Regions from separate parts of the Exiguobacterium sp. s39 genome, predicted to be linked through region 2. Evidence: riboswitches for the same ligand, from Rfam matches in the RefSeq annotation. Region 2 holds a riboswitch; each other region holds the start of a gene.

Evidence for each region. Region 2 has a riboswitch for S-adenosylmethionine ahead of mtnK (S-methyl-5-thioribose kinase). Riboswitches for the same ligand answer to the same signal wherever they lie in the genome.
Region 1: linked by a shared signal. The riboswitch ahead of KNQ11_RS14030 (LLM class flavin-dependent oxidoreductase) and the one ahead of mtnK (S-methyl-5-thioribose kinase) in region 2 are both predicted to bind S-adenosylmethionine.
Region 3: linked by a shared signal. The riboswitch ahead of KNQ11_RS11080 (methionine ABC transporter ATP-binding protein) and the one ahead of mtnK (S-methyl-5-thioribose kinase) in region 2 are both predicted to bind S-adenosylmethionine.

The regions. Positions count from the first base shown of each region.
Region 1 covers NZ_JACSNA010000003.1:162,840-173,330, forward strand. Annotated here, with positions in the region: partial or broken gene tnpA (IS200/IS605 family transposase) at 1-105, opposite strand, end outside; gene KNQ11_RS14020 (hypothetical protein) at 241-708, opposite strand; gene KNQ11_RS14025 (ATP-grasp domain-containing protein) at 785-1,732, opposite strand; gene KNQ11_RS14030 (LLM class flavin-dependent oxidoreductase) at 1,729-2,787, opposite strand; SAM riboswitch class I at 2,862-2,964, opposite strand; gene KNQ11_RS14035 (DUF975 family protein) at 3,078-3,716, opposite strand; gene KNQ11_RS14040 (DUF2325 domain-containing protein) at 3,780-5,048, opposite strand; gene KNQ11_RS14045 (DUF817 domain-containing protein) at 5,135-5,920, opposite strand; gene KNQ11_RS14050 (YczE/YyaS/YitT family protein) at 6,073-6,738, shown strand; gene KNQ11_RS14055 (MarR family winged helix-turn-helix transcriptional regulator) at 6,893-7,348, shown strand; gene KNQ11_RS14060 (nitroreductase family protein) at 7,350-7,985, shown strand; gene KNQ11_RS14065 (nitroreductase family protein) at 8,038-8,673, shown strand; gene KNQ11_RS14070 (NAD(P)/FAD-dependent oxidoreductase) at 8,750-10,066, shown strand; gene KNQ11_RS14075 (DEAD/DEAH box helicase) at 10,088-10,491, opposite strand, start outside.
Region 2 covers NZ_JACSNA010000002.1:298,832-309,322, reverse strand. Annotated here, with positions in the region: gene KNQ11_RS13060 (AAA family ATPase) at 1-735, opposite strand, end outside; gene KNQ11_RS13055 (ABC transporter permease) at 1,101-2,105, opposite strand; gene KNQ11_RS13050 (sugar ABC transporter ATP-binding protein) at 2,102-3,610, opposite strand; gene KNQ11_RS13045 (sugar ABC transporter substrate-binding protein) at 3,607-4,689, opposite strand; gene mtnA (S-methyl-5-thioribose-1-phosphate isomerase) at 4,701-5,750, opposite strand; gene mtnK (S-methyl-5-thioribose kinase) at 5,747-6,913, opposite strand; SAM riboswitch class I at 6,992-7,095, opposite strand; SAM riboswitch class I at 7,301-7,402, shown strand; gene KNQ11_RS13030 (2,3-diketo-5-methylthiopentyl-1-phosphate enolase) at 7,473-8,663, shown strand; gene KNQ11_RS13025 (2-hydroxy-3-keto-5-methylthiopentenyl-1-phosphate phosphatase) at 8,660-9,319, shown strand; gene KNQ11_RS13020 (methylthioribulose 1-phosphate dehydratase) at 9,316-9,936, shown strand; gene KNQ11_RS13015 (1,2-dihydroxy-3-keto-5-methylthiopentene dioxygenase) at 9,953-10,489, shown strand.
Region 3 covers NZ_JACSNA010000001.1:2,145,175-2,155,665, reverse strand. Annotated here, with positions in the region: gene murA (UDP-N-acetylglucosamine 1-carboxyvinyltransferase) at 1-1,089, shown strand, start outside; gene glpX (class II fructose-bisphosphatase) at 1,122-2,087, shown strand; gene KNQ11_RS11115 (SDR family NAD(P)-dependent oxidoreductase) at 2,361-3,128, opposite strand; gene KNQ11_RS11110 (C40 family peptidase) at 3,200-3,877, opposite strand; gene rho (transcription termination factor Rho) at 4,233-5,606, shown strand; gene KNQ11_RS11100 (type B 50S ribosomal protein L31) at 5,698-5,943, shown strand; gene KNQ11_RS11095 (DedA family protein) at 5,980-6,630, opposite strand; gene KNQ11_RS11090 (thymidine kinase) at 6,814-7,428, shown strand; gene KNQ11_RS11085 (alpha/beta hydrolase) at 7,501-8,259, opposite strand; SAM riboswitch class I at 8,327-8,428, opposite strand; SAM riboswitch class I at 8,678-8,781, shown strand; gene KNQ11_RS11080 (methionine ABC transporter ATP-binding protein) at 8,868-9,896, shown strand; gene KNQ11_RS11075 (methionine ABC transporter permease) at 9,886-10,491, shown strand, end outside.

The sequences.
Region 1 (10,491 bases), on a different contig from region 2:
TTTCACTACGAGGATAAGATCGTAATTCAGAAGAAAGACTGAATGCTTATCTGTGTTAAATTTTGTTTGTGTATCAATTCCTTTTATTGGTTGCACTGATTTCATCAAATGATTATAGTCTTATCGAAACGGGTGATTCATCTCCTACCTACGCTACACTTAGAGGTGGGAGTATTCTCGCCTGATTTTGATAAATCGTATACGAAGCGACAGGATACAAAAACGCGGGAATCCGTTTTTTCATGCGTTATTCTTCTTTTGTTTCGCCGCTTCTTCTTCGACACGTTGCAACAGCCCATGAACGATTTTCTCATTCTCTCGCTCTCCTCCAAGCGACAACAGACTCTTTCCAACAAAGTTCGCTCCCTCATTTTTTCCCGTATAGATCAACAGACAACGGTCATGGTCGATCGGTTTAAGTGTAAACGTCATCTCGATCTTGAATATTTTAGCCAATGTGAATCCAATCGTATTTTGTTTGAAGTCAGGCTCGTTCGTATAGGCTAAATCGGTCACGATATAGGTTTCAAGTCGATTACCCTGCATGTATGTTTGACGATACGTCGAACCGACGACACCCGGTTTTCGTTCAATCACCTCGTGCTGGACGACGTTTGGAATCAAACACTGCAATCGCGTGTGATCAAACAAGTGCCATGCTTCCTCAATCGGAATATCGAGCTGTCGTTCTTCTCTCCACGTAATCATAGATCCGCCCCCTTTTCTATACAAATACCCTGTCATCCGGTCTTGTAACGTCCGGTGACAGGGCGAGAGCAGATTCTTATTTTACTGTGCTTGTTTCAAGGGCTGCACCGAGGAACTTCGCTAGTTCGAGCATACCGTAGCGTCCTGCAGCTGCCTCGGCATCCGAATTATAGTTCGTATTCGTATTGACGTCATACGTATAGATCGTACCTGACGCATCCTTAATGAACTCGATGCCTGCGACCGCGATTTGGTTCGCTTGGAGGAATGCTTCATACTTTTGGATGATCGGGTCATCGAAGCCTTCAACGATTTGGAACTTCATCGGTGTTTGCGGTGCTTCTTCACCGACTGGGCAGAACAAGTCGTCGATCACGCATGCATCCGCTGGGCAAAGCTCGAACCCTTCTGATGTATCGACTCGAACCGCGTAGACGAACTTTCCACCTACGAACTCACAACGTGTGATGTACGGTTCTGGTGCTTGAATATACTCTTGAATCAACGTGATGCCATCGACTGGTTCGTCGAATGTCGGACCGTCGAGATAAGCTTCAAGTGCTTCAATCGAGTGGAACAGCTGGACGCCGAGACCTTTTCCGGCACGGTTGTGTTTCGTGATGAATGACGAAACACCGATTTCTTTTGCTGCTTGTACGATTTGATCACGTCCGACGGCAGCCGTCGTCTTCGGTACACGAATCCCAGCCTTCCGCAACGCCGTATATTGATTGACTTTGCTGACTTCAAGACGGAGCGCACGCGTTCCGTTAAAGACGGTCCGGTCATGCTCTTCTAACCAAGCGAGGACCCCTTCCGTCAACTCCGGCGCGTAACGATGTCCCCGCGTATGCGAAGAAGCACTCATCCGGCTGTAAAAGACGCCTTCTGGCGGCAGTTCATCCAGCGGAACGATTCCTTCATTCAAGTGCCACTGTTCATACGGTAATTCGAGTTCTTCGAGACGTTTGATGAGATGGTCCGTCCATTCTTGGTTTTCGTGGAGAATATGAATTTTTGTCATGATTGTTGACCTACCTTTCGTTTCGCTTCGACCAGTGGCATTACGTCACGAGCAAAGCGTTCCATTTCTTCAAGTTGTGGTGAGAATTGTAACAAAAGTAACGTGACACCGACGGCTTCGAACGCTAGAATCCGTTCAGCGATTTGTTCTGGTGTCCCGATTAAATTCGGACGTAGACCACGGTTCGAGACAGAATAATCGTTCCGCTCGACCTGTTGCTCCAGTTGCGATTTACTAATGAAATCCTGATAACCGGCATAACCGGCGCTGTCTTCCTTGACGTCCGTGATCCGTTGCCATTCAAGAAGTGCTTCTTCTTCCGTATCCCGACAAATGATGTAGGCAGCAAGACCGAAGCTTTCGAGCGGCTTTTGTCCCGTCGCTTCCCGGCGTACTTTCATGTCGTCGATTTTATGGGCTACTTCTTCAACAGTGCCCCCGTGCATGACATAAGCGTCACAGTGTTCGACGATCGTTCGCTTTCCAGCTTCACTCTCTCCACCAGCGTAGAGCTTGATGCCTGGACGCTGGACTGGCTTCGGATGGAGTTCTGCTTGCTCGATCGTGTAGTGATGACCGGAGAAGCTATACGGTGACGCATCTGCCCACAGTCCCTTCATGACCGTGACGAACTCTTCCGTCCGAGCATAGCGTTCATCGTGCGCTGTGAAGATACCGTTGTATTGTTTCGCTTCCTCTGCCCACCACGCTGAAACGACGTTGAGCGTAAAGCGTCCACCACTCAACTGATCGATGTTTGCCGCCATCTTCGCCGTCGTCGCTGGATTATGGAACCCGGGACGAACCGCTGTCATGATCTCAAGGCGTTCTGTCGTTGCAGCAATCGCTGCTGCCGTCGTCCATGCCTCAAGACTCGGTTCCTTAATGCCTTTGATATCATTCAAGTTCAATTCCGCAATCAACGTCGTCGAGAACCCGATTCGTTCTGCTGTTTGTGCGACTTGTTTCGCATAATCGAAGGTCGGTGGCATCTGTTCATCCTCGACGTTACGTAACCATCCCCCAAAAATCGGTAACCAAAAACCATACTCCACTCCATCGTCCCCCTTATCATAAAAAAACGCTCTTTTCGAAGTTCGAAAAGAGCGACGGTATCTTGTCCTGTCCGCTCTTATCTTCGGAAGGTATCCCTTCCTGGAAGTAGCACCTTCCGCCGTAGCGGGGTTGCTGAAGTGTCTTCGGGCCAGTCCCTCGACTTCTCTAGATAAGATGTGTTGCATTCATCGTACAAAATTCACTGAACTAAAGCAACCATTAAACCGTCTTTTCCAATCGGAATTATTTCACGCATAAAAAAATCCCGACGTCGTGTCGGGATTCGGTATTAATATGGTGCGACGAAATCTGATGTTGGCTCTGGCGCTTGTTCACCACGCACACGATCATAGAATTTTGCCATTGTGACGCTGAAGTATGGTCCAACCCATAAGACAGCAAGACCAAGTGTAACGATCACGAGTAATGCCCAACCAATGAATGATAGGAAGAGTAAGAATGCTTCCATTTTATGACCATCCATGAGTTGACGTGAACGTGTGATGGCCTCGAAGATACCGACCGATGGTTCATCTCGAAGGATGTAGAACGTCAACAGGTAAGAGAACGACTTGATGATCCCTGGAATGATCAAGAGTAATGTCCATAAGAATAAGAAGACCGCTTGCACAATCGAGACGCCGATGACTTTGCCGAAGATTTTATACGGCTCGAACAAATCAGCTACTTTGACTTCTTCATTGCGTGCGAACGACATCGCGACCCACGTCCAACCCGCTGCGATTGGGATCAATAAAATCGAAAGAATGATACTGACCGCACTCATCGCATTTAGATCTTCGTTAGGATCTGGTCCGATGAACGTCGGAACGCTCTGGATGATAGAAAACAGTACGAACATGAGGATGGCAAATCCCCAACGACCGCTGAGCGACTCCTTCGCTGCTTTTTTTAATTGAGATGACATGAGTAAGGTCCTCCTTGAAAAATAAGTTCTCACCTTACTTTACGGTCGAATTCTTCTAATGTTTCACTCTTTTTTCAATAATTTCCCGTCTCGTTGCTGGTTGAGCCAAGCACGCTCAAGTTGTCGTTCACACGCCGTGTATAACGATCGTCGACCGTCGAGCCGTTCCATCGCGAATGGAATACCATGCTTTTTCGCCTGCGCGATGACATGTGCACTCGCTGCATGAGAAACGCGACTCGTCACGACGACGATCGCGTCCGTCTTTTTGGCGAGACAGGCAATCTTTTTCGCGGACTGTGCGTCCCCTGCAAGATGAATCAATTCGATTCCCGTCGGCGCAAAGAACTCGCGATAGACAGCGGTCTGTTGTTCATTTCCGACGATGACGAGACGCATTCCTGTGAAGCGCGTGAAATCAAGTGGTGTCTTATCAACGAAATCCATCAATTGTCCAGGTACGGCTGTCGTCACGATCGGTTCAATCGTTCGCTCTTTTGGTATACGGACGCGACGCTGTGCTTTTTTAGCTTTCGGAACCGGTTGTCGTTTCATTTTTCGTGCATACCGATTTGACTTTTTCGTTGTCACAGACGTCTTCACTACCGGTTGCTCTACCTCTGATGGGCGGTTAGATGATGCGTTGACGATCGGCTCTTTATACGTGAATGGATGCTTCCAAGCAATCGTCAGTGTATCCTTCCGTTCCCGCCACATGACGAGATCGACGAGTTGACCTGCTTCTAGTCGGAAATAGCGCATGTCTTCTACCGGAACGACATAATAGAACGATCTGCCCGACTCATCTTGCAGTGGACCATTCACCGTTTCCTCAATGATTCCATGCGCCTTGACGATTGCTTGTTCAAACACGACACGTTCTGGATTCTCTCTCATTCGCTCCGTCGAGACGACGGCTTCGATACGGCATATCGTTTTTTGATCATCCTGACGATCGACACGGACACGGACTTCCATGCCGTGCTCGAGATTCCAATCGCGGACGTCTCGTTCAGAAATATGACTGCCCGACCATTCTAGTAAAGTACCACCTTTTAACCCCCGCTGAAACGTATAGGCATAACGTTGCTTGCGTACTGGCTCGATCGGTACTTGCGGTGGCATGACGATAGTCTGTTTCTCTAACTCCATCACTTCATCGATGACCGGTGTTTCTTGAACGTCGCGCGGTGCATAATACGCTGACATTTTGACCCATTCATCGATTCCGTTCACTTCGTCGAGCCAGAGTTGCCAATCTTCATACTGCTCCACGACCGCTAATTTCATCTGTACCAATTCAGTTGCTCGTTCCAACACCTGTTGCATCATCCGTAACCACTTCCTTTGCGTTTTTTTCACTATAGCAACGAAAAAACGCGGAAGTAGTCCAAAAAAATAACCAGGTTATTTTTTATTTAGGTACGTTGCTGAATTTCCACAGCCGGATCCTGACGCTTGTATTTCGCAACGATGACGATCAAAACCGTGATGATCACAAGCAGGAACCAAGAAGACAATTTTCCAAGATCAACGACTACCCAGCCTCCTTCCTGATGCGGATAGACCCAGCCTTTAAAGAACGTTACGATGTTCTCCGCGATCCAAATGAAAAAGGCAATCAGTAAAAAGGATAGAACGAGCGGCATCCGGTAGATCGTCTGCTCGATCGTAAAATGAACCCATGACTTATAGAAAACGAGGACGACGAGGACCATCAATAGCCAGCGTGCATCGAAGATCCAGTGGTGGGTGAAGAAGTTGAGATAGACGAGACTGCCGACGCTGATCGCAAGCCAGGGGGGTGGAAATGCTATGAATCGTAAATGAAATCGCCGAAACGCCTGGCAGACATAACTCGCGACGCTTGCGTACATGAATCCTGCATACAAGGGAACACCAGCCACTTTCGTCAAAGCGTCTTCCGGATAACTCCAAGACCCGACGTTCACCTTGAACAGTTCAAGTGCTAGACCGATGACGTGAAACAATAAGATCAGTTTGAATTCCTCCATCGTTTCATACCGCGTGACGAGTAAGACGATTTGGACGAGAATACACCAGAGCAACAGGAGATCGTATCGTGCGATCGGTTCAGTAGGAAGATAACGTGAAAGAGCAAGCGCCGCGAAAATCATTACGGGAAAGACACAACAGATGGCTTCTATATATGTAAAACGAATCAGGTGCCGGATCGCTTTCATTTGGTCATCTCCTTTTTCTTCAGTATACGTTTCTCTTTTGACCTTCCCCTCCTTCTTAAGATGGAAAAAACGGAAAATTTCGTCTTTCTTCTTCCACTTTCCTCATGATACAGTTAACGAATCAATTATTTTTAAGAAATGAGGTGCCAGACATGACGCGTCATCGTGCTTCCTGGTTGTTACGCGCTACGTTAAAGTGGGGACTCTTCCTGCTTGGTTTATTTTTACTCGCTCTTGGCTCATCGATGATGATCACGGCTGAACTCGGTGTCTCGACGTGGGATGTATTGCATCTTGGTCTCCAAAAGAAGACGCCACTATCCGTCGGAACGATCATCTTACTTGTTGGTCTATTACTCGTTTTCGTGAAGTACGCGTTAGACCGCGTCACACCGCAAATCGGAACGCTCGTCAACGCGATTTTCGTTGGTGTCTTCATGAATCTTGTGCTTGGTTCTCATCTCTTACCCTCTTTTGAATCGATCTGGTTGAATACACTCTGGCTGATTTTCGGCATCTTCATCATTGGGATGGGCGCTGGTCTGTATGTCGCTGTCGGATACGGGGCCGGTCCACGCGATGGGTTGACATTGACACTTGCAGAGCGTTTTGGAACGTCGATTCGTCTGATGCGGACGATCATGGAAGTTACGGCATGCGGCATTGGCTGGTTGCTTGGGGGACCTGTTTTCTTCGGTACGATCCTCTCGATTTTCCTGATCGGACCGTTCCTGCAATTTTGGTTGTTCTATTTCCGACGGATCATTGCAGCGATTGATGCAAAAGGACTTCCGGCGTCTGAACGCCAAATTAGCTAAGTCGCCTGACTCGATATCATTCTGCGTGAATGATATCTTTTTTTATGTCAGAAGCAGATAAGTTGCGCCATCAAAATAAACACGTTATATTCGTTTACATATCAATCTTTGATACGTCAAAGGTTTCTTCGAACGAAGGGAAGGATGTGATGGATTGAGTATTTCCTGCACCGAAAAAGGACGTTTGATCTATGCACTCGTCTCCGTCAATAAGACGATTGCTCAAAAATTCGATCTCTGTACGGATGGTTTCAGTCAGACGCGAATGGACCTACTTGCTCAACTACAAGTCGATCAAACGATCAGTCAAAAAGAATTGCAAAAACGCGTCAATGTCGATCATGCAGCAGTGACCCGTCATCTCAAACATCTGGAATCGACCGGGATGATTGCTCGCGAACGGTCAGCCGCTGACAATCGGGTGATTCTTGTTTCCTTAACGGAACAAGGGGCGACGCGCATTGCACGATTACGCGAACAAAAAGATGAGTTCCTCGAGAACTTACTCGAAGGATTCTCCGCTGAAGAACAACGGACGCTAGCTGAGATGATTCAACGCATCGAAGCGAACGCCGACACATTACCTAAATTAAAAGAGGAGTCGATTTAATATGGCAACGCAAACTCAAACAGACTTCATGGAAATCGTCAAAGGACGTCGCTCGATCCGTAACTACGATACAGACGTGAAGATCTCAAAAGAAGAAATGACACAAATTCTTGAAGAAGCAACACTCGCACCTTCTTCTGTCAACATGCAACCATGGCGTTTCCTCGTCATCGATAGCGAAGAAGGCAAAGCGACACTCGCACCACTCGCGAAATTCAACCAAGTCCAAGTCGAGACATCTTCTGCTGTCATCGCGGTCTTCGGTGACATGAACGCTGTTGATCAACTCGAGAACATCTACGATACAGCTGTCGCAAAAGGGCTTATGCCACAAGAAGTACGCGATCGCCAAGTACCAGCGATTCAAGGTATGTACAGCAGTGTATCAGCGAACGATTTGAAAGACAGTATCTTGATCGACTCGGGTCTCGTCTCGATGCAATTGATGCTCGTCGCTCGTGCACACGGATATGATACAAACCCAATCGGTGGTTACGAGAAAGATCAAATCGCAGAAGCATTCGGTCTTGAAAAAGAGCGTTATGTACCGGTCATGTTGCTATCGATCGGTAAAGCGGTGGACGCTGGATATCCATCAGTTCGCCTACCAATCAACGACATCGCAGACTGGAAATAAGTTTTTTTACACTATAAAAAAAGAAAACACACACAAGGGAGATTGAATAATTATGACTACTCAAACAACAACGAACTTCATGGAAATCGTCAAAGGACGCCGCTCGATTCGTAACTACGACACGAACGTAAAAATTTCAAAAGAAGAAATGACACAAATCCTTGAAGAAGCAACACTTGCACCATCTTCAGTTAACATGCAACCATGGCGTTTCCTCGTCATCGATAGCGAAGAAGGTAAAGCGACACTCGCACCACTCGCAAAATTCAACCAAGTTCAAGTCGAGACATCTTCTGCTGTCATCGCTGTCTTCGGTGACATGAACGCGGTCGATAGCATCGAGACAATCTACGACATGGCTGTTGAAAAAGGGCTTATGCCGCAAGAAGTACGTGATCGCCAAGTACCAGCCATCAAAGGTTTCTACCGTCCAGAAGACGTTGAAACATTGCGTGATAGCATCTTGATCGACTCAGGTCTCGTTTCGATGCAATTGATGCTCGTCGCTCGTGCACACGGTTATGACACAAACCCAATCGGTGGTTATGAAAAAGACCAAATCGCAGAAGCATTCGGTCTTGAAAAAGAACGTTATCTTCCAGTCATGTTGCTTTCAATCGGTAAAGCCGTGGACGCAGGATACCCATCGGTTCGTCTACCAATCGCTGACATCGCAGAGTGGAAATAAGCGATCTCACCTAGTCCGGATTCCTTTCACAGGAATCCGGCTTTTTTGTATACTCAAAGAAAAGGAGGCGTCAGTAATGTATGATGTGACGATTATCGGAGCCGGTGTGGCAGGAATTTTCCTCGCCCATCAGCTTGTGGAAGACGGACAACGCGTCCTACTGCTCGATGCCGGAAAAACGATTCGCGAGCGCAAGGCAGAAGATGCGTATCTTGGATTTGCGGGGCTTGGCAAATCAGAAGGAAAGTTTAATTATGCGACAGGATTCGGCGGGGAACTCGTCTCAAAAATCGGTGAAGAGACGACACGACGACTGTTCCAAGAAGTCGATGATCTTTTATGTACTTATGGTGGAGGTACAGTTGAGACCTATTCCACGCATTCCCCTACTGTAGCGTCTCGTGCCCGTCGCGCCGGTCTACATTCGGTCGAGACGACCGTCCGTCATTTAGGCACAGTACGGACCGCTGCCGTCTTCACGGCGTTTGAGGACGCCTTATTACCACGTCTCGATGCCCGGTTCGAAACGACAATCGAGCAGATCACAAAATTAGAGCCGTTTACGATCAAAACAGCGGACGAGATCTTCGTCAGTCAACGGATTGTGTTTGCGACAGGTCGTTCAGGTGCAGACTTTACGTTGCAAAAGTTAGCGACGCTTGGTGTCACCCCACAGCGGACTCGACTTGATCTCGGGGTGCGAATTGAGACGGATGAGGCGCTATTTCGGACATTGTTACAGGAGACGTTCGAGACGAAGCTCGGTTACGACTCGCCTTACGGTCAAGCCGTCACCTATTGCATGAATCCACGCGGACGGATCATCCGCAAATATCAAGAAGGACTCGTCATGCCGGACGGCCAAAACGTCCACGAGACAGCAGACGGCTCGACAAATCTGAACTTCACGCTATTTCTCCCGCGGTATTTTTCGACGCTAACGAAAGCGAATGCGTATGCCACGCGCATCATTGGCGGAATCAACCAAGGTGGTGATCGCATTCTCGTTCAGCGACTTAGTGATTTCCGAGCATCGCGAGCGACGACACACGATCAATTGAGTCGTAACACGATCATCCCTTCCCTAACCGCGTCCCCCGGTAATTTGCATGCAGAAGTACCTGCAGAAGACATGCTTGTCTTAGAAGGGTTTTTAGAGCGCCTTGAGCAACTCCTTGAAGTGGAACTTCCGGGAGATACGTTGCTTTACGGATTAGATGGCAAGTTTTACGCACCGATGCTTGAGACGTCAGAGACGTTTGAGACGACATGTCCCGGTGTCTATGCGATCGGGGATTGTTCCGGTGCCACACACTCGCTTGCCCAAGCAGCTGCTAGCGGACTCCATCTTGGACATGCCTTGACGCAAAACAGCCGGTCCCTCTTCGCTTAAGCGGAGAATGACCGGCTTGTCTTATTTCTTGAATGCTTCGTACACTTTCAATTGTTTCCCTTTGACCTTCGTCGTCTTCATCGCCCGGAGGACAAGCGGACCTTTTCCGTTGAGGATATCGACATACGTCAACGTATCCTGAATCGAGATGATGCCGATGTCGTCTGCTGTGACGCCTTCAATCTTCGCAATCGTTCCAACGAAGTCGACGGCACGGAGTTTCTTCTTTTTCCCACCGTTGAAGAACAACTTCATGATGTCCGCATCAAGCTGCTCCGTTTTCGAAGAACGTGTATCTTCCGTCGCCATTTTCTCTTCGAACGCATCCGCTGTCCGCATCAAGTCCTTTTCTGTCGGTGCTTGGCGACGTGTCAGCTTCCCGTGATACTGCTCGATTTCCTTCAGGCGACGTTCGTCTGCTGGTG
Region 2 (10,491 bases):
ACGGGGACTCGCGCCGAGATAAAGTGAACCGTTCGTCCGGGTCGCTTGGACGAGATGGACGATATATTTTTTGACGGGCTGTGAGACATGGACGTTCTTGACTTCTTCTTTCATCTGGAGCAATTGCTCGCGACCAATCACAGCTTCGAGTGTCTCGATCGGTTCATCCCGTTCAAAACGCGTGAGCAACTTCATTTCTTGATGGAAATCAGGATAACCCATTTTGACTTTGACGAGGAAACGGTCAAGTTGTGCTTCTGGTAACGGGTACGTTCCTTCATGTTCAATCGGGTTTTGTGTCGCCATGACGAAAAAGGGATTCGGAAGCGTATGAATCTCACCATCGACGGTGACGTTCGCTTCCGCCATTCCCTCGAGTAAGGCAGATTGAGTTTTTGGTGATGTTCGGTTGATCTCATCGGCTAAGACGATGTTCCCCATTAAAGGACCCGGTCTATATTCGAATTGGCTAGTTTTCTGGTTATACATCGATACACCCGTCAAATCTGACGGAAGTAGGTCTGGCGTGAACTGAACACGTTTGAAGGTCAACCCGATCGATCGGCTGAACGCACGGACGAGCATCGTCTTCCCGACTCCCGGTACGTCTTCTAATAGGACGTGACCGCCCGCTAGTAGTGCTGCCAATGATTGTGTGATGACATCTTCCTTACCGATGATGACTTTCTCTACGTTGTCGATAATCGCTTGAATCTCCTTAGTGTATGTTCGCATTGTCAGGCCCCTTGCTCTCGTAGTAGTTGAATTTTCTGACTTTTTATATCATCTCATATTCCGCTACGCTTTTAAAGAAATACGAGCAGTTTCTAGCACATGAAAAAGGGGGAACGCCGTAGCGTTTCCCCCTTATTTGTTTCAGGAACGAACACATGCCGTGATCCGTTCTTGAACCGTGCAGTTGCACGTAAAACACGAATACATCCGTGTCAATGGACAACGTTTGTCAAGTCCGGTGATCCTCTTCTTTCAGAAGCGACATGCGATCGTTCCCTCTACATTGGTAATCATTCATGTGCATCACCATCCTTTCATATATTGAATATTACCGAATATGTTATAAACGAAACGTCGAATTTTAATTATTTTTTTCGATACCGCGCATAGGTCGTCGCGAGTGCGACCGCAAGGACCAGCCCTTTGATGATATTTAACGAATAGTATGGAACAGACAGCATGACGAGACCATTTTCAAGAATCCCGACGAGACAAGCCCCAACGAGTGTGCCAAGCGCATTCGGCTTCCCTTGTCCTGCGAACGACGAGCCGATGAATGCGGCTGCGACCGCTGGCATCAGATAACCGGAACCGGCATTGATTTGTGACGATCCGACTTGTGACGCAAGCAAAATCCCACCGACCGCCGCAAGTAACCCAGCAATCAGATACGCGAGTGCCCGGTAGCGGTTGACACGAATTCCTGTCAGTCGTGCGGCTTCCGGATTCCCGCCGATGATATAGAGAAAACGACCGTGTCGCGTATGGCTTAAGAAGACGTGTGTCACAGCGACGACGACGAGCATGATGACGATGATCCAAGGTGCCTGGCTGATTTTCGCGAATGCCTCCGGAATCGTGCCGACTGTTGGTGTACCGTCCAAGCGCGGCATTCCGGCACTGATTGAACCACCACCGGTATACGTCATCGCGACACCTTCGACGATAAACATCGTCGCAAGCGTCGCAAACAAATCCGGAATCTTAAACCAGACGATGAGTAAGATGTTCACCAGAGCAACGCTAAGAGATAAGAGAAGTGCTAAACCAATCGAGACACCGAGCGGTAGACTGTACCAGACGAAGAACGAGACGACGAAAGAACTCGCAAGCGTCGCGGTTGACCCGACCGATAAATCAAATCCATTGACCGTCAAAGAAACGGTCAAGCCGATCGCGATAATCGTCACGATGGAGATACTTCGTAAAATATTAATCAAATTCGTCCCTTGTAGGAATGTTGGAGCCGTCGTCGCAAAAAACAGGACGAGGGCAAGGATCGCGAGGACGATCCCCCAGTCGTTCAAGAATCCGAGGACAGGACGTAAACCCTTCCCTCGGTTCGTTTGTTTTGATACTACCTCATTCATCGTTGCCCTCCTCCTGTCGCATACCACAACAAGGTTTCTTCTGATGTGTCCGCCGTCTTCGTTTCATGGACGATCCGTCCATCGAACATGACGTAGATTCGGTCCGTGACGGTCAAAAGTTCATCCCATTCACTCGTCGCGTAAAGGATCCCTTTTTGTTGTTGCGCGAGTCCGTCAATCAGACGATAGATATCTTGTTTGGCTCCGACGTCGACACCTTTTGTCGGTTCGTCCAAGACGAGTACAGAAACATCGGTCAGTAACCATTTTCCGATGGCGACTTTTTGTTGATTCCCACCGGATAGTTGACCTACTTCCTGTTTCACGTCTGCCACTTTAATGCCCAGCTCCTTGACCCATTGCGATGCCTGATTTGCTTCTTTGCGACGATCCATCAGCCCCCAGCGGTTGACGAAATCATGAGCTGCCGCTGCTGTTAGATTTTCTGCGACAGAATCGGCAACGAGGATCCCTTCTTTTCGTCGTTCTTCTGGAACGAGACCGATCCCCGCTTGAATCGCAGCTTGTGGATTGCGAAGGCGATGGGCTTTTCCACCTATCCGAACCTCCCCTTCCTGAAAAGGACGATCACCGAACAATGCTTTGCATAATTCCGTTTTACCGGCACCGACAAGACCCGCGATACCAACGACTTCACCTGCTTGAACCGTCAAGGAGATATCGTGGACGTCCGCATTCGTGGCACTCTCGACCGTCAGTACGTTTGTCGCTTTTACCCGTGACGTTTTCGCGACAGACGTAAGCTTACGCCCGAGCATCTGCTCAACGACAGCTTCCTTCGTGATGTCTGCCAAAAGATGTCGCGAGATGAGTTGACCGTCGCGCATGACCGAGATGGAGTCGCAAATGTCATACAATTCTTGTAGACGGTGGGAAATGAAAATGATCCCAAGCCCCCGTTCTGCTAAACGACGTACGACCGAAAAGAGATGGCTTGTTTCCGCCTGACTGAGAGGTGCCGTTGGTTCATCTAAAATCAAAAAACGGCGTTCTTGGACGAGGGCGCGGGCAATCAATACGAGTTGCTTTTCAGCAAGCCGCAACTCCTCGACACGTGTCTTGACGGAAATATCCGCCTGTAATGTTGCTAACGCTTCTTTGGCACGCTGTATGTAACGGCGTTGGGATACGAAGCCAGTCATCGTTCCGTCCGTCAACAGATCGAGACAGATATTCTCAGCGACCGTCAAATACGGGACAAGCGCCACATCGACCTCTTGTTGGACAAGGTCGATTCCAATCTGTTTCGCATCAAGCGGTGACGTGATGGACAACTCCTTCCCGTCGAGACGGATCGTTCCTTCGTCCGCCGTTTCCGCTCCGGATAAGACTTTCATCAACGTCGACTTACCGGCACCATTCGCACCGACAAGCGCGTGGATTTCACCGGATTTCACTTCAAACGAGACTTGTTTTAAGGCTTGCACTCCTGGAAACGCCAGTGAAATCCCAGTCATCTTCAAGTGATGATTGGTAGACGTCATTGTTTTTTATGGACGTCACGCAACCGGTCCATCCACGGTTCATTGAATTTGTCCGATGTACTCCATCCTTTGATGATCGTATCGAGATTGTACATCGTCGTATCCTGCTTCAACGCCTTCTGCTCCACGAGTTTCGCGTCGAGATCAAAGCTATCCGGTGTCTTCTCGCCAGCGATTTTCTTAGCCAGTAATCGCATGTCCGTTTGTCCAATCAAGAATGGATCCACCGCACTCGTCGAGACCCAGTTACTGCCTTTTTCACGCATCAGGTTGATATCCTGATTCGAGACATCGATCGAGATTAGCGGGATTTCTTGACGTTTATTATCCTTGAGCGATTTGTAAGCCCCTTTTGCGACTTCGTCCCACGCTCCCCAAACCGCATCAATGCTTCCTTTCGGATATTTCGCGAGAATCGCATTCATCTTCGTTGCGATATCCCCTTGGACATCTTGGAAATTTGTCGGTCCAACCGTCTCAAGCGTTTTGATCTTACCGTCTGCTTCGTACGTCTTATAGATTTCCTGACGACGATCGAGCGGGGCAAAACCTGGTCCGAACCAAAGTTTGATGACACGGACTGGCTTTTTGTCCGTCACCTTCGTCACTTCATCAAGCGATAGCTTCGCGAGTTGATGATCGTTTTGGAACGTTTCCGTCACACCTTTTAACGCCGTTCCTTTTTTCTTCGTGACCGTATCGAACGTCACGACCTTCAGCCCTTTGTCGACCGCTGGTTTAATCATGTCATAGGCGTAGTCTTCCTTACCGTGCGAGATGATGAGCCCGTCATAATCTTGCTGAATCGCTTGCGCGACAAGCTCCTTGAACTTGACGTCGTTACCTTCCGAAATGAACGTGCTGACTTTAAAGCCAAGCGCTTCGCCTTCACTTCGTGCGCCATCAAGGAATTGTTTCGTATGGTCGTCCGATGCTAGGTTGCGGATGACGGCGATCTTGACGTCCGATTGAACCCCTTTTGGTACATCCTTGACGACCTTCGTCGTCGTGGCTTCTCCATTCGCACAAGCCGCTAGTAACAGTGCCGGTGCTAGGACGGCGTAAGCTAGTTTTTTCATGACATATCTCCTTATCCGAGGGGTTGAAGCCCTGTTAATTGTTCAATCGTTTCTTCATTCGGTTGCGTGATGACACCAAGTTCGGTAATGATGCCCGTGATCAATGTGTGTGGTGTGACATCAAACGCCGGGTTGAAGACAGCGACGCCTTCCGGTGCTGTCGCAATACCTTGGACAGTCGTCACTTCCTGCGGATCACGTTCTTCGATTTCGATCGCGTCTCCGGAAACGAGCGAGAAGTCGAACGTCGAGAGCGGTGCTGCGACGTAAAACGGAATACCAAAAGCTTGCGCGAGCAATGCCAATTGGAACGTCCCGATTTTATTCGCGGTATCTCCGTTTCGTGTAATGCGGTCGGCACCGACGATGATCGCATCGATCTGTTTTTCTTTCAGCGTATGGGCGACCATGTTGTCCGTAATTAACGTGACATCGATGCCGGCACGTTGCAGCTCCCATGTCGTCAATCGTGCTCCCTGCAGTAACGGTCGCGTCTCACTCGCAAAAACGGATAATTCGATGCCGCGTTCTTTTGCGATGTAGAACGGCGCAAGTGCCGTTCCATAAGCAGCGGTCGCAATCGATCCAGCATTACAAATCGTTAGGATCCGGTCGCCTGACTGGAACAATTCCAGTGCATGAATCCCGATTTGACGTGACGTCTGCGCATCCTGGTCGTATAAGGCGACCGTCCGTTTTTCCAACCGTTCGCGAATCTCTTCTACCGACGTCCCGTCTTGAATGATTGGATTCAATTGATCGAGGACATTTCGCAAGTTGACGGCCGTCGGTCGTGTCGCGAGTAACGTCGCCGATGTCTCAAGCAAGGCTTGCTTGTAGACCGGTAGCTCTGCTTCAAAGCGGTACGCTTCTTGAACGAGCACGAATCCACCGAATAAGCTGATCGCAGGCGCGCCCCGGACACGTAGTTGTTTAATCGCCTCAACCGCTTGCGCGAGATCAGCAATGACTTCATAGTGCTCTTCTTGCGGTAGACGTGTCTGATCGAGAATCGTCAAGACACGGTCTTCGTAACGAATACTTTGGACGAATGTAGTCATCGGCTGAGTTCCTCCGTTACGTCAAAGTTTCGTAAATCATCGAATGTCCGGCATTCTGTACGGCGTTTGATTAACGCCGCTCCTAGACGAAGAGCGTGACGTTTCCGCTCTAAGCGTTCCGTCGTTGAATCGATTGATTCTAAATCAGCGACCGGTGCAAGACCAATCGTCCGCCGAATCAATTCGCAACCGGCAAAGCCAAGGGCATCCTGCAAGATCGTGCTCAGTACATCATCGACGAGTCCTGATGCCTGGAACGGTTCGACGGCTTCCCGTTCCCATAATGCACGGAACGTTGAAGCGAACGTCAGCCAGAACGTATCGATATCCTTGATTCGGGCGTCACGTCGTGTAGGGTAATCCGGATATGCCGCGAAGAATAGATGCGCAATGAACTGTCCGACATCGAATCCGAATGGACCATAAAAGGCGAATTCTGGATCGATGACTTTCGTTTCCGTCGCCGAGGCGAAGATGCTTCCTGTATGTAGATCGCCGTGCAGCAATGCATCTCCTTTCGTGATGAAGAGCGCTTCGAGTTTTGCGACTTCGCGTTTTAACTCATCGTCTGCCCATAGACGTGCCACCTCTTCTTCGAGTCCGGCTTCAATCTCGTTCGTCTCCGCGTCATGAAACGGATCCGTGAAGATTAATTTTTCCGTGATGTCGCACAAGTCTGGATTGTAGTACGTTCGGGCGACACGTTTCTTTTCAACCGGACCAAGCGCAAAGTCCGATGTATGGAATAACGTCCGAGCGAGATAAGAACCGATATGTTCCGCAAGCAACGGATACTGTTCACCTGCGAGTAAACCGCTTCGAACGATCGTCAGATGTGAAAGATCTTCCATGACCGTATACGCCTCTTCATGACTAGCATGAAAAACACGTGGCACGAACGGTACGGCATGCCGTGCGAATTCACGGAGTGCGGATTGTTCGATCCACGCTCGTTCGAGCGATAACGGCCAGCTCTCCCCGACGACCTTCGCATATGGTAATGCTTGTTTTAAAATCAAGCGATGTTCGCCTTCTCGAATCCGAAAGACGAGGTTGAGGTTCCCGTCGCCAATCTCTTCTGCTTCGACGGCTCCATCGCCGATCAGTCCTAATGTCCGAACACGGTCAATCGCGTCCTGTTCTGTGAATGCTTTATATGTCATCTTAGTTTCCCCCTATGTGATACACGAAAAAGCGCCTCTTTTCGTCATCGAAAAGAGGCGCAGAAAAGTCACTGCGTCCTCTTATCTCTCAGACGAAACGTCTGTTGGATGTAGCACCGTGCCCAGTGGTCGGTTGCTGCGGCGTCATCGGGCCAATTCCCTCTGCCAACTCGCGATAAGAGTCGTATGTAGTTGTCGTGTGTGATATTGATTTGAATCTTACGCAATCGACTTCCTCGCTGTCAAATCGAAATCAAGCAGAAACGGACATCATTTTTAAGTCATCTATAGAAAGAGTATTTTCAAAAAAATAAATTTTCTAAAAATAGTTTGACAAGTGGCGATTCTCATGTAAAAATTGCAATTAGATTTCACAATTTCATCCAATTCTTATCAAGAGCAGACGGAGGGACAAGCCCTACGATGTCGCAGCAACCGACCTTTTGGCACGGTGCTAATTCTTGCAGCTACTAAGCTGACAGATAAGAGTCCACGTTCGAATTATTCATGGTCTCCTGTCGCTGACGAGAGACCATTTTTTTGTTGAAGGAGGAAAGACATGGCTTATATCACTGCTACTTATCAATTGACTGCCCGTGATCGACTCGAGCAACGCGCTGAACAACTCGCGCTTGGTCTGACAGTCGGTTCTTGGACGGAACTGAATCATCTCGAACAACAACAACTCGCCTCGTTCAAAGGGGAAGTCGTACATACCGAAGAGCGCGATGGCAAAGGATATATCACGATTCGTTATCCGGAACATAACGTGTCGCGCGACTTTTCTGCGATTCTGACGACCGTCTTCGGGAAACTCTCACTCGACGGTGAAATCAAACTAACAGAATTGCTATTACCCGATACATTTACGTCGGACTTTCCAGGTGCGAAATTCGGGATCGAAGGGGTCCGCTCCTTGATTGGTGTCGAAGATCGCCCATTATTAATGAGCATCTTCAAAGGAGTCATCGGACGGGATTTATCGTTCCTTCGTGATCAACTCGAAGGACAACTCGCTGGTGGGATTGACCTCGTCAAAGACGATGAGATCCTATACGACAATCCGTTGACACCGACGATTGACCGGGCACGAATCGGACGTGAGGTCATCGATGCTCACTTCCACCGGACCGGTAAACGTGCGTTATATGCGATCACACTCAGCGGTCCCGTCTTTACGCTCAAGGATCAAGCCAAGCGATTGATTGATGCTGGAGCGACTGCTTTCTTGCTGAATACCTTCACATACGGACTCGATGTCTTACGCGAACTGGCAAGTGATCCGGAAATCAACGTTCCGATCTTCAATCATCCGGCATATAGCGGTGCGTTGATCGCTAGCCCGAATCACGGAGTCGCAGCCCCTGTCTTACTCGGCACATTACCGCGTGCTGCTGGAGCAGACTTGACGCTATTCCCGTCTCCTTACGGCAATGTCGCTTTGCCAAAGGATGTCGCTCGTGGCATCGCGGTCGAAGCGACCCGTCTCGGGCAGACGAAATCGATCTTCCCGGTTCCTTCAGCCGGTATTCATCCTGGACTCGTCGCTCAACTCGTACGGGACTTCGGGATCGATTCCGTCATCAACGCCGGTGGCGGCGTACATGGTCATCCGCAAGGTGCTGCGGCTGGCGTCATTGCTTTCCGTCAGGCACTCGATGCGGCACTCGCAAATGAATCCCTATCGACGGCAGCATCGCGTCATGAAGAATTACGAATTGCCCTCGACGCTTGGGGGATCAAGTCATGACCGTACGGATTCTTTGTGACTTCGACGGGACGGTGACGACACAGGATAACATCATCGCACTCATGCAGGCATTTGCGCCAGCGAGTGACTTCGAACCGTTGAAACACGGTGTACTCGACCGGACGTTATCGATTCAGAGTGGTGTCGGGCAAATGTTCGCACTTCTGCCGTCTGACGGAAAAACAGCCTATCTTGACTTTTTGTTGGAGCGTGCCGTCATTCGCGACGGATTTTCGGAGTTACTGCAGTACAGTCGTCGTCAAGGCATCGATTTTTCGATCGTCAGCGGTGGAATGGACTTTTTCGTCGAACCAATCTTAGCGCCATTCCTCGACCAAGAACAGATTTACTGTAACGTCGCTGATTTCAGTGGTCCATTCGTCCATATCGATTGGCCAAACGCCTGCGATGCCCATTGTACGAACGGGTGCGGCTGTTGTAAAACGTCCGTTGCCCGGACACTACGTAAAGACGGTGACGTCATCATCGTCATCGGCGACTCGGTGACGGACTTCGAACTCGCAAAACAAGCGGATCGTGTCTATGCCCGTGATTATCTGATCACGTTGTGTGAAGAGAATGATATCGCCTATACACCGTTTGAGACGTTCCACGATATCGTTCATGATTTAACACGAGCGGAGGTGACAACATGACATTCATGCGACGGTATGAAGAGCTACGCGCCATCAAACAAGAGCTTGCGGCGCGCGATTGGTTCCCTGGTACGAGTGGCAATCTCGCCATCCGGACATCCGGTGTCCCGGTTGAATTCCTTGTGACAGCAAGCGGAAAAGATAAACGGCAAACGACTCCTGACGACTTCGTTCATGTCGATGCGACCGGTCAATTGATCGGTGAGCAATCCGGGCGTCCTTCCGCCGAGACATTACTCCATGTCGAAGTGTTCAATCGAACGGACGCCGGTTGTTCCCTACATGTCCATACGATTGCGAACAATGTGATTTCGGAACTCTATGGCGATCAAGGCAGTATCACCTTTTCCGGTCAAGAAATCATCAAGGCACTCGGACACTGGGAAGAGGATGCGACGGTCACGGTACCGATCATTCCGAATCATGCGGACATCCCGACGCTTGCCGCTGCTTTTGCACCGCATGTCACAGCAGACAGTGGTGCCGTCCTGATCCGCAATCACGGGATCACGGTCTGGGCACCGACCGCCTTTGAAGCAAAGAAACACCTCGAAGCCTTCGAGTTTTTATTCAATTACACGTTGACGTTGCAATCATGCCGTCAATCCATTCATTAAAAGGAGGAATCATCTCATGGCAACAGTCTTATTCCAAGAAACAAACACACGGTATACGGATCAAACGGAAGTCACTGACTTCCTCGCGTCACGCGGCGTTCTTTACGAACAGTGGGACGTTTCGAAACTTCCAGCGCCTCTCGTTGAGAACTTCACACTGACGGATGCAGACAAACAAACGATTCTCGATACGTTCGCTCCCGAAATCAAAGACGTATCAGAACGTCGTGGGTATCAGACAGCTGATATCATCTCACTTTCGGATACGACACCGAACCTTGATGAGTTGCTCGTCAACTTCCAGAAAGAACATCATCACACGGATGATGAAGTTCGTTTCATCGTCAGCGGTCATGGCGTCTTCGCGATCAAAGACGAAGAAGTCGGCTACTATAACATCGAACTCAATCCTGGTGATTTAATCTCCGTTCCTGTTAACACACGCCACTACTTTACGCTTCAAGACGATCGTAAAGTCGTTGCTGTTCGGATCTTCGTCACGACAGACGGCTGGGTTCCGATTTACGAGAATGAGACGTCAACGGTCTCTTAAGA
Region 3 (10,491 bases), on a different contig from region 2:
ATCGAGATTTTGGAGACGCTCGGCGCGGTCGTGACACGTCAAGGCGATATGGTGACGATTGATCCAAGTCGGGTCGAATCGATGCCGTTGACTGGTGCGGAGACGCGCAAGTTACGCGGATCGATCTACCTCATGAGCGTTCTGGCAGCCAGATTCAAACAAGGAGTCGTCGGTCTGCCTGGAGGTTATGCCATCGGACCACGACCGATCGATTTACACATCAAAGCACTAGAGCGTCTCGGTGTTTCTGTACGTAACGAGCAAGGCGTCCATTACATGCGCGTCGATCGTCTCGTCGGCAACCGGATTTACCTCGATCTCCCGTCTTTCGGAGCGACGATCAGTGCGTTACTCGTCGCTGTCTTCGCTGAAGGAACGACTGTCATCGAAAACGCTGCCTATGATCCAGAAGTCATCGACGTCAGTACGATGTTGACGAACATGGGGGCAAGCGTCAAAGGGGCAGGAACGGACGAGATTCGAATCAAGGGCGTATCGCAACTAAGTGGTTGCCGGCATACCTTGATTCCGGACCGAATGGAGGCAGGAACGTTCTTGACGATGGGGGCGGCACTTGGACGCGTCACCGTCGATAACGTCATTCCGCTTCATCTCGAGAGCGTCATCCAAAAACTCGAACGGTACGGTGCGTTGATCGAAGCAACGGATGATTCCGTCACGGCGACGTTTCAGGAGGCGAAGCCGGTCGATATTCGTGTCTTCCACTACGGTGGATTCCCGAGCGACCTACAACCTGTCATCTCGGCAGCGTTGTTACAAGCGAAGGGAGCGAGTATCGTCGTCGATAAGTTGTACCCGCAACGTTTCCGGCATGTGCAGGAGTTACGACGCTTGAATGCTCGAATCACGCATGAAGACGCCTCAATCATCATTCGTGGTGGAGAAACCTTACTTGGTACGGAAATCGAGGCACCGGACCCACGCGGTGGCGCAGCACTTGTCTTGGCGGGACTTCTCGCTTCAGGGGAGACGACATTGCACCACGCAGAAGTGCTTGACCAGAGTTACGAACGATTTGATCAGAAGTTGAAGGAACTAGGCGCCCTCGTATGGCGTGAAACGATTTGACCGATTTGTAACAAGGGAGAGGGGACATACACATGGAGAGAAGTCTATCAATGGAACTTGTACGCGTCACGGAGGCAGCAGCGCTTGCCTCTGCGCGTTGGATGGGAAAAGGATTGAAGAACGAAGCGGATGATGCGGCAACAAGCGCTATGCGTGACGTCTTCGATACGATTCCGATGAAAGGAACCGTCGTCATCGGGGAAGGCGAGATGGATGAAGCACCGATGCTTTACATTGGAGAAAAGCTAGGAAATGGGTATGGACCACGACTCGACGTCGCCGTCGATCCGCTTGAAGGAACGAACATCGTCGCAAAAGGAACATGGGGCGCACTTGCTGTCCTCGCGGTCGCGGATGCAGGAGATTTACTCCATGCACCGGACATGTACATGGATAAGATCGCGGTTGGTCCGGAAGCGGCAGGACACATCAGTCTGGATGCGACGATCGAAGAAAACATCGCAGCAGTCGCGAAAGCGAAGAACAAAGAAATCGAAGACGTCGTCGTCTCGATCCTGGATCGTGAACGTCACGAAGAAATCATTCAACGGATTCGGGCAACAGGGGCACGGATTCGCTTGATTGGTGACGGTGACGTTGCTGGTGCGATTAATACGGCGTTCCCGCATACAGGGATTGATATCTTGCTCGGTTCAGGTGGTGCACCGGAAGGCGTTCTTGCTGCCGTTGCTTTGAAATGTCTCGGTGGTGAACTCCAAGGACGCTTGTTACCGGCAGACGATGCTGAGATCGAGCGTTGTAAGAAGATGGGTATCGAAGATCCGTCGAAGATCCTCATGATGGACGATCTCGTAGCAGGAGACGACTGTATCTTTGCTGCGACAGGCGTCACGGACAGCGAATTGATGAAAGGTGTCCAGTTCACGGCGCAAGGCGGTCAGACACACTCTGTCGTCATGCGTGCGAAATCAGGAACGGTTCGTTTTGTCGAGGGGATTCACTCGTTCAAGAAGAAACCGAAGCTTGTCATTAAGTAAAACAGGACGACTCCTCAAACAGGACGTCTGAATCCACACAAAAAGAGTTGGCGTTGCGGATGATCTCCGGAATGCCAACTCTTTTTTGATGTGTTTCTAGGAATCAAGACGTTCGTCCTCAACTCCTACAGGAAAAGGAAACGTGCTAACGTTTCCGTCAGGGTAAGGGAAGACCCGGCATTTCGCATAAGCTGCGAGATGTCGCGGCTTACCTCCCGCCTGAGGAAAGTGAGGATATGAACGTTGAGTGATAAATGAATCGTTATTTGACGATTACCGCGGACGCTGGACTTCTCCTGCTTGTCGGGTGACGTACCGACGCGGTAGAAAACGCGTCGAAAAGATATACCAGGCATTCCCGAAGCCAGGAACGATGAACGTTTTCCCCTTCATATAGCCGCGGTAGGCGATGCGCGCAACCGTCGGAGCATCCATGACACCAGGTCGCAAGAACAAGCGTGACTGTTCAAGATTTGCTGCCGATTCGAAACCGGTATGTGTCGCACCTGGGCAGACAACGCTGACTTGAATCCCGTCTTCTGCGAGCTCTTCTGTCAAGCCTTCCGAGAAATGAAGGACATAGGCTTTCGTCGCGTAATAGACACTCAGCCATGGTCCGCCTTCAAATGCAGCCGTTGACGCGAGATGGACGATACGTCCTTTGATTCCGCGTGCCTTCATACGTGAGGCATAGACCTTCGTCACATGCGTCAATGCCTCGATGTTTAAAGCAATCATTCGAGACTCGTCTTCAAACGAGGTCTCAAGGAAGGAACCGAAAACGCCGATTCCAGCATTGTTGATGACGCAGTCGACCGGAATGTGTTCCGTTGCCCGAAACAGTGCCAGACGATGCGTCCGCTTCGTTAAGTCATACGGAAAGACGGTTGCCGTTCCCCCGAGTCGCTCGACATGGAACTTCGTTTCGAAGAGTGCTGTCGCATCGCGTCCGACGAGCAGGACGTGATCCCCTTGTCGTGCATGCAGATAAGCGAATTCACGACCAAGACCTCTTGAAGCACCTGTGATTAAGACATGCATCCTATTTCCTCCTTATGAATGAGATGAAAAAAAGCGATCGAGCCAATGCTCAACCGCTTTGAGATGATGAATTATAGGTAAGATCCTGCGCCGACAAGGCGTGAACCCCAGTACCCTGATTTGAAGCTTGAGTATTTAACGCCACCTGTTTCTGAGTTGACCATGCTTGACTTGCTTGTTGCGATCCCAACGTGCTGAATGCCGCTACCGTGTGAGAAGAAGACAAGATCTCCTGGTTGTACTTTTGAAACACTGACTTTCTTAGAAGAAGAATATTGTGAAGAAGACGTACGTGGCAATGTTTTACCAGCCGCTTTCTTGTACACGTAGCTTGTGAAACCAGAGCAGTCGAATCCACGAGTCGTCGTTCCGCCCCATACATAAGGTGTACCTTTATGTTTTGCTGCTTCGCTCAGGATTTTCGTCCGTTTAGAAGAAGAGCTCGTTGATTTTTTAGCGCTAGAAGATGATTTGTATGTCTTTGTGTACTGTGAGTAGACATAGCGTGTTTTACCGCCGTATGAGATTTTTGTCCAGCTGCCTGATTTGCCTTTGTATGTAAAGACTTGACCAGCGTTGACTTTCCCGACGATGCTTGCTTTCGTAGAAGGTGCTGTCCGAACACGAAGACCGTTGTCCGTGATCTTGACTTTCGTGACTGTCGCTGCTTCAACTTTACCTGTACCCACTGATGTAAAACCTGAAACCACTAAGGCTGCCGTCGCGATCGATGCTAGAAAACGTTTCATGTTAAGAATTCCTCCGTTTAAATGTAGTGTGTTGCGTCCGTAAGTTATATGATGAAATCATTAAGTGTGTGATTAAGCAGTCTACCTTACAACTGTGTAAGAATTTTGTCTGCAGGAATATCTTAGCACGAGCACACTTGAAAACGTTTTTTCAGTTAGAAGACAAAACAGATGCTTTTGTAACATAACTGAAATAATATCCTTGAATATTACAAAGTAAGAAACGCAGAGGATTGTTGACGACGAATTAAAAAAAATATGATACCTTTAGTTCACGAATAAAATTACATACCTCCTGATGTATGTATGGAAGTATGCTGAATGCAGTTGAATTTATAAAGAATAGGTGAAGAACATGCCAACAACTGATAAAAAAGATAAACCAGAACGCTCCTATACACTGGCTCAATTGAGCCAACTGACATTAAAAGAACTCTATGAAATCGCAAAGACGAAGAATGTCCCACAATACCGGGAAGCCCGTAAACGCGAGTTGATGTTCAAGATTTTAAAAGCACAGGCTGAATCGACTGGTCTTTATTTCCTCGAAGGGGTACTCGAAGTCATCCCTGGCAATCCACAAATGCAAAACGATGGTGGCTTTGGCTTCCTTCGTCCTATCAATTATTCCCAATCCTCTGAAGATATTTATATCGCAGCATCTCAAATCCGACGCTTTAATCTACGTAATGGTGATGTCGTCACAGGTAAAGTCCGTCCGCCGAAGGAAAACGAACGGTTCCAAGGATTACTTAGCGTGGAAGCCGTCAACGGTGAAGCACCGGATACAGCCCGTAACCGTCTATTCTTCCCGGCACTGACACCGATCTATCCGGATCGTCTAATGCGACTTGAGACAGAACCACGCCATCTATCCGTTCGTGTCATGGATATGATCGCACCGGTTGGGTTTGGTCAACGTGGTTTGATCGTCGCACCACCAAAAGCAGGGAAGACATCACTCCTCAAAGAAATCGCAAATTCGATTCAGGAGAATCATCCGGATGTCGAACTGATCATTCTCTTGATTGATGAGCGACCTGAGGAAGTAACAGATATTGAGCGCTCGGTTCCGGGAGCAGACGTTGTCAGCTCGACGTTTGACGAAACACCAGACAACCACGTCCGGATTTCTGAGCTTGTCCTCGAGCGGGCGATGCGACTCGTCGAACACAAGAAGGATGTCGTCATCTTGATGGATTCGATCACACGTCTAACACGGGCCTATAACTTAACGGTACCGCAAAGCGGTCGGACGCTCTCAGGGGGGATCGACCCGGCTGCGTTCCATAAGCCAAAACGATTCTTTGGGGCAGCGCGAAACATCGAACACGGTGGTAGTTTGACGATTCTTGCGACAGCTCTCGTTGAGACAGGATCGCGCATGGATGACGTCATCTATGAGGAATTCAAAGGGACGGGCAACATGGAGTTGCATCTTGATCGTAAGCTGTCAGAGCGTCGGATCTTCCCAGCGATCGACATTCGGAAGTCCGGTACACGGAAGGAAGAACTGTTGCTTCCGAAAGAGCAACTCGATGCGCTTTGGACGATTCGCCGGACGATGAATGAGTCGAACGAGTTCGTCGATACGTTCCTGCGTAAGATTCGCGATACGAAAAATAATGAAGAATTTTTCGTTGAACTCGAGAAAGAAAAGAAGAAGACGGTCCGACGCGCACCGGCTAAACCGCGTACCGTCAAGAAGGAAACGACGACGGAAAAATAACTATTGCGACGCGTAAAAAAATCGTTTAGTATAGGAAGGTAACTTACTCTGGCTCAGCAAATGAACCAGGGCGGAAGGAGAGAAATCAACCATGAAACAAGGAATTCACCCTAACTACAACAAAGTAGTATTTATGGATTCAACGACTGAGTACAAATTCTTAAGCGGTTCTACTCGTTCTTCGAACGAAACGATCACTTGGGAAGATGGTAACGAGTACCCACTCATCCGTGTGGATGTGTCTTCAGACTCGCACCCATTCTACACAGGTCGTCAAAAGTTCAATGCGGCAGATGGTCGTGTCGATCGCTTCAACAAAAAATACGGCCGCAAGTAATCACTTGTTGGTTCTTAAAAAAACAGCCTGCCTCCATTATGGAAGCAGGCTGTTTTTGTATAGACTGAATTGTGAACGATACGCGAGATACGTCTTCAAGACGAAGGAGAAGGCGATTCCACCGGCAATCCCGATTAAATACGGCATGACTTCCGGATGTGCCAAGATATAGTCCATGACTTTGTGGAACGAGAGATGACGACCGACGAAGTAGCCGGCGCCTAAGAACACGCTGATCCAAATCAACGCACCTGTATACGCATAACTCGCAAACACGCGAAACGGCATTTTCGAGACACCTGCAAAAAAGGCGGAGAGTTGGCGGAGACCAGGTATGTAGTAACCGATGATCAAGACCGATTTCCCGTAACGACGAAATCCGGCTTCAGCGGAAAGAATATGTTTTTCTGAGATACGCATTTTCGGTCCGACGCGGTGTAATAGTGGCATACCGAGTTTTAATCCGAGTAAATAGCTGATCGTCATCCCGATACAACTGCCGGCGTAAGCGGCGAGAATCGTACCGACGAGTGGTAGATTGCCTTGATGCATCCAAAAACCGGACAGGACGAGCAGGGTCTCATCAGGAACCGGCAATCCCACGATACCACCTGCGAGAAGGACGGAGAGACCAAGGGCACCATATTGGTGCAGGATGTCATGTAAGAGATGATGAATCGGGGACACCTTCTTTCGTGAGAGTCTTCTTCTTCAGTGTACAGGAAATAGGGGACGGTTGGAATGAAAGGACAAAAATTCTAGGTAAAGAAAAAATGAATTTTGATTTCCGGAAGTCAACCCTTTTTCTCGATACCGTTTCGGGCTATACTCGTTAAAGTGACTATTTTTAGAGGACGGTGTCGGACGATGATGCATGTAATAAATCAGTACGGCTGGATCGAAGTAATTTGTGGCAGTATGTTTTCCGGGAAATCGGAAGAGTTGATTCGTCGTGTCAGACGGGCGCAGTACGGCAAACTGCCCGTTCAAGTATTCAAGCCGGCAATCGACGACCGGTACCATGAAGAGCATGTCGTCTCTCATATCGGCAACTCCGTCGTGGCGATTCCGATGGCGACGAGTCGTGATCTCTACGCAGCAGTAGCGGAGGAAACACAAATCGTTGGAATCGATGAAGTTCAATTCTTTGATGATGAGATCGTACAAGTCATCGAAGCACTCGCACAAGACGGAAAACGTGTCATTTGTGCGGGTCTTGATCAAGATTTCCGGGCAGAGCCATTCGGCAAGATGCCGGAATTACTGGCGCGCGCAGAATTCGTGACGAAGCTGCAAGCCATCTGTCTTTCATGTGGTGATCCGGCTTCCCGAACACAACGGTTGATTGATGGAAAACCAGCGAACTACGATGATCCGATCATTCTAGTCGGCGCTTCAGAATCGTATGAGCCACGGTGCCGCCATTGCCATGAGGTGCCTGGAAAACCGAAGCCGCTCCAATCGGTGCAGCACCAAGAAAATTAAAAAAGACGAACCGGTCGCGGTCGTCCTTTGATGTAACAGCTATTCGCTTCTAAGTGAATAGCTGTTTTTTTATTATCCCGTTTCCTGTGAGAACCGGCTTGAGCGTTCGATAAAACGGATCGTCTCACGAACGATCAAATCCTGATCATGATCGAGGGTCGCGACGTGGTACGAGTTCAGTAAACAGTAGCTTCGTTTATCATTCGTTCCGATGTGCTGATGCAGATAATCCGAGCTCGACGGCGGAACGACGTGATCGGTCGCCGAGTAGAGAATTAATGTCGGCAGAAGGATCGATCCGAGGCGTCCTTTCGTCTCATCCATCAGACGGACGAGTTCGAACGCACAACGACTTGGAACGAGGTCATAGATGATTTCGAAAGCAGACCGTTTGATGTCCGGTGCGCCTTCTGGTAAATACTCTGGACCGTCCTCGAACGAAAGTGCTTCATAGGATGGAACGGAGAGTGCGGCATTGATCGTAATGATGCCGGCGAACGGAATGCCGTCAGCGGCGAGTGACAGTGCAAGCGTCGCACCCATCGATTGACCGATGACGAAGACTTGATCGCATGTTTCTTGTAAACGTTCATAGCCGTCTTTCAGGCTTTGCTTCCAACATCGAGCAGTCGATTGTTCAAACTCGCGGACGTTCGTTCCATGTCCACGTAAGCGCGGGGCATAGACGGTAAAACCTTCAGCAGCGAATGCTTCACCGACGTCGCGGACACTTTGCGGAGTGGCATTAAAACCATGACAGATTAGAATGCCGATCGATCCCCCTTGAAAATAAAACGCTTCAGCACCAGTCAATACAGGATAGTTCATCATTACTATTTTTCCTCCATTCATGAAAAAAACTCGTCGACGTCACTGCTTGGACGCCCACGAGTTTTTCACCGTATCATCCAAAGCCGCGCTTTGCTGGTCGGAGCACCTTACAGATTGCAGGTTGCCGTGAAGTCATAGAGCCAGGTCTCTCGTTCACTCTTGATAAATATCATATTGGAATTGTCGGAATAATCATTGAAACGATGGTAGCACGACCAAAAATGACTTGTCAAATCTTTCTTGACGAATCATGATCCGTTGAGTAAGCTAACTCATAACTTGTTCATCCATCGATATGCGACAAATGGATTATTTTTGCAAAGTTGGTTGACTTTTAAAGTTTCGACCCGTAATGTAAAAATTAGTTTTACGACATAAGCAACAACGCAACAACACACATACGAATTTCATACCGCAATACTTATCCAGAGAGGTGGAGGGACTGGCCCTACGAAACCTCGGCAACAGACTCATTATGAGCACTGTGCCAATTCCATCAGACAGATGTCTGAGAGATGAGTGGAGTGGATTCTGCCACTGTGCGGATCCAGGTCTCTTCTTGTTTCTCAAGAAGGGACCTTTTTTGTTGAATGAAGGGGGAAAACGGAATGATCGCATTTCATCAAGTCAAAAAAACGTACGTCACGAAAGATCAGACGATCGCAGCGCTCGACGGTGTCGACCTGACGATCGAAAAAGGCGAAATCTTTGGTGTCATCGGCTTTAGCGGTGCCGGAAAAAGTTCACTGCTCCGCTGTGTCAATCTATTAGAACGACCGACGTCAGGAACGGTGACGGTCGATGGAGAAGATTTAACGCAACTGTCTCCAAAAAAATTGCGCCATGCAAAACAACGGATCGGGATGATTTTTCAGCACTTCAATCTATTGAATGCGAACACGGTCTTTACGAATGTCGCGAAACCACTCGTTCTCGCAGGCGTCAAGAAAGACGAAATTCGCCGCCGGGTGACGGAGTTACTCGAATTCGTCGATCTCGCTGACAAGGCGGATCATTATCCGGATCAATTGTCGGGTGGGCAGAAACAGCGCGTTGGTATCGCCCGGGCACTCGCGACGCAACCTTCCGTCCTCTTATGTGACGAAGCGACGTCAGCACTCGATCCCCAAACGACCCATCATATTCTCCAGTTATTAAAACGTATCAATGCGGAGTACGGGATCACGATTCTCTTGATCACCCACGAGATGGGCGTCATTCGTGAAATTTGTGACCGGGTCGCCGTCATCGAAGCTGGAAAGTTGATCGAGTCAGGAACGGTCTTCGACGTCTTTTCGAATCCAAAGACCGAGACAGCGAAAAACTTCGTTCGCTCCGTCATGCACGACGAGATTCCAGCATCGATTCGCCAGTTGATCGAGTCCCGGAATGCGAATCCGATCTATAAGATTCATTTCCTCGGACATCACACCGGGCAGCCGCTCTTGTCACAAGTCGCGAAACGCTTTGACGTCGATGTCAACATCTTGCACGGTAGCATCACGGAGTTGCAGGAGACACCGTTTGGCACTCTGCTCGTTGAACTGATCGGTGAGCCGGCTGAAGTAAAACGAGCGTTACACTACATCGATCAGGCACAGGTGACGGTCGAGGAGGTACTTGCCCATGCTAGTTAACTACAGTGATATCTGGACAGCATTTTTACAGACGATGACGATGGTATCCGTTTCGCTCTTATTCTCGACATTGATCGGTTTACCACTCGGGATCCTGCTTGTAGTCACGCGAAAAGGCGCATTGCTTGAAAATGTCCCGCTGTTCACGTTCTTCAACAGTATCGTCAATATTTTCCGCTCGATTCCGTTCATCATCTTACTCGTCGCGATCATCCCGTTGACACGGTTGATCGTCCAGACGTCGATCGGAACCGAAGCCGCAATCGTCCCGCTCGTCTTTTACGCTGCACCGTACATGGCGCGTCTGATCGAGAGTTCTTTACTCGAAGTCGATAAAGGCGTTCTTGAAGCAGCAGAAGCGATGGGCGCAACACCGTTTCAAACGATTTTCCGCTTCCTCCTACCGGAAGCACTCGGTTCACTCATCCTGAACTTAACGATCGCGACGGTCGGCTTGATCGGGGCGTCAGCGATGGCAGGTGCGATTGGAGGCGGTGGTCTCGGTGACTTAGCGATCACCTATGGTTATCAACGATTCGACACGAAAGTCATGATCATCACGGTCGGGATTCTCGTCATCTTAGTCCAAGGCTTA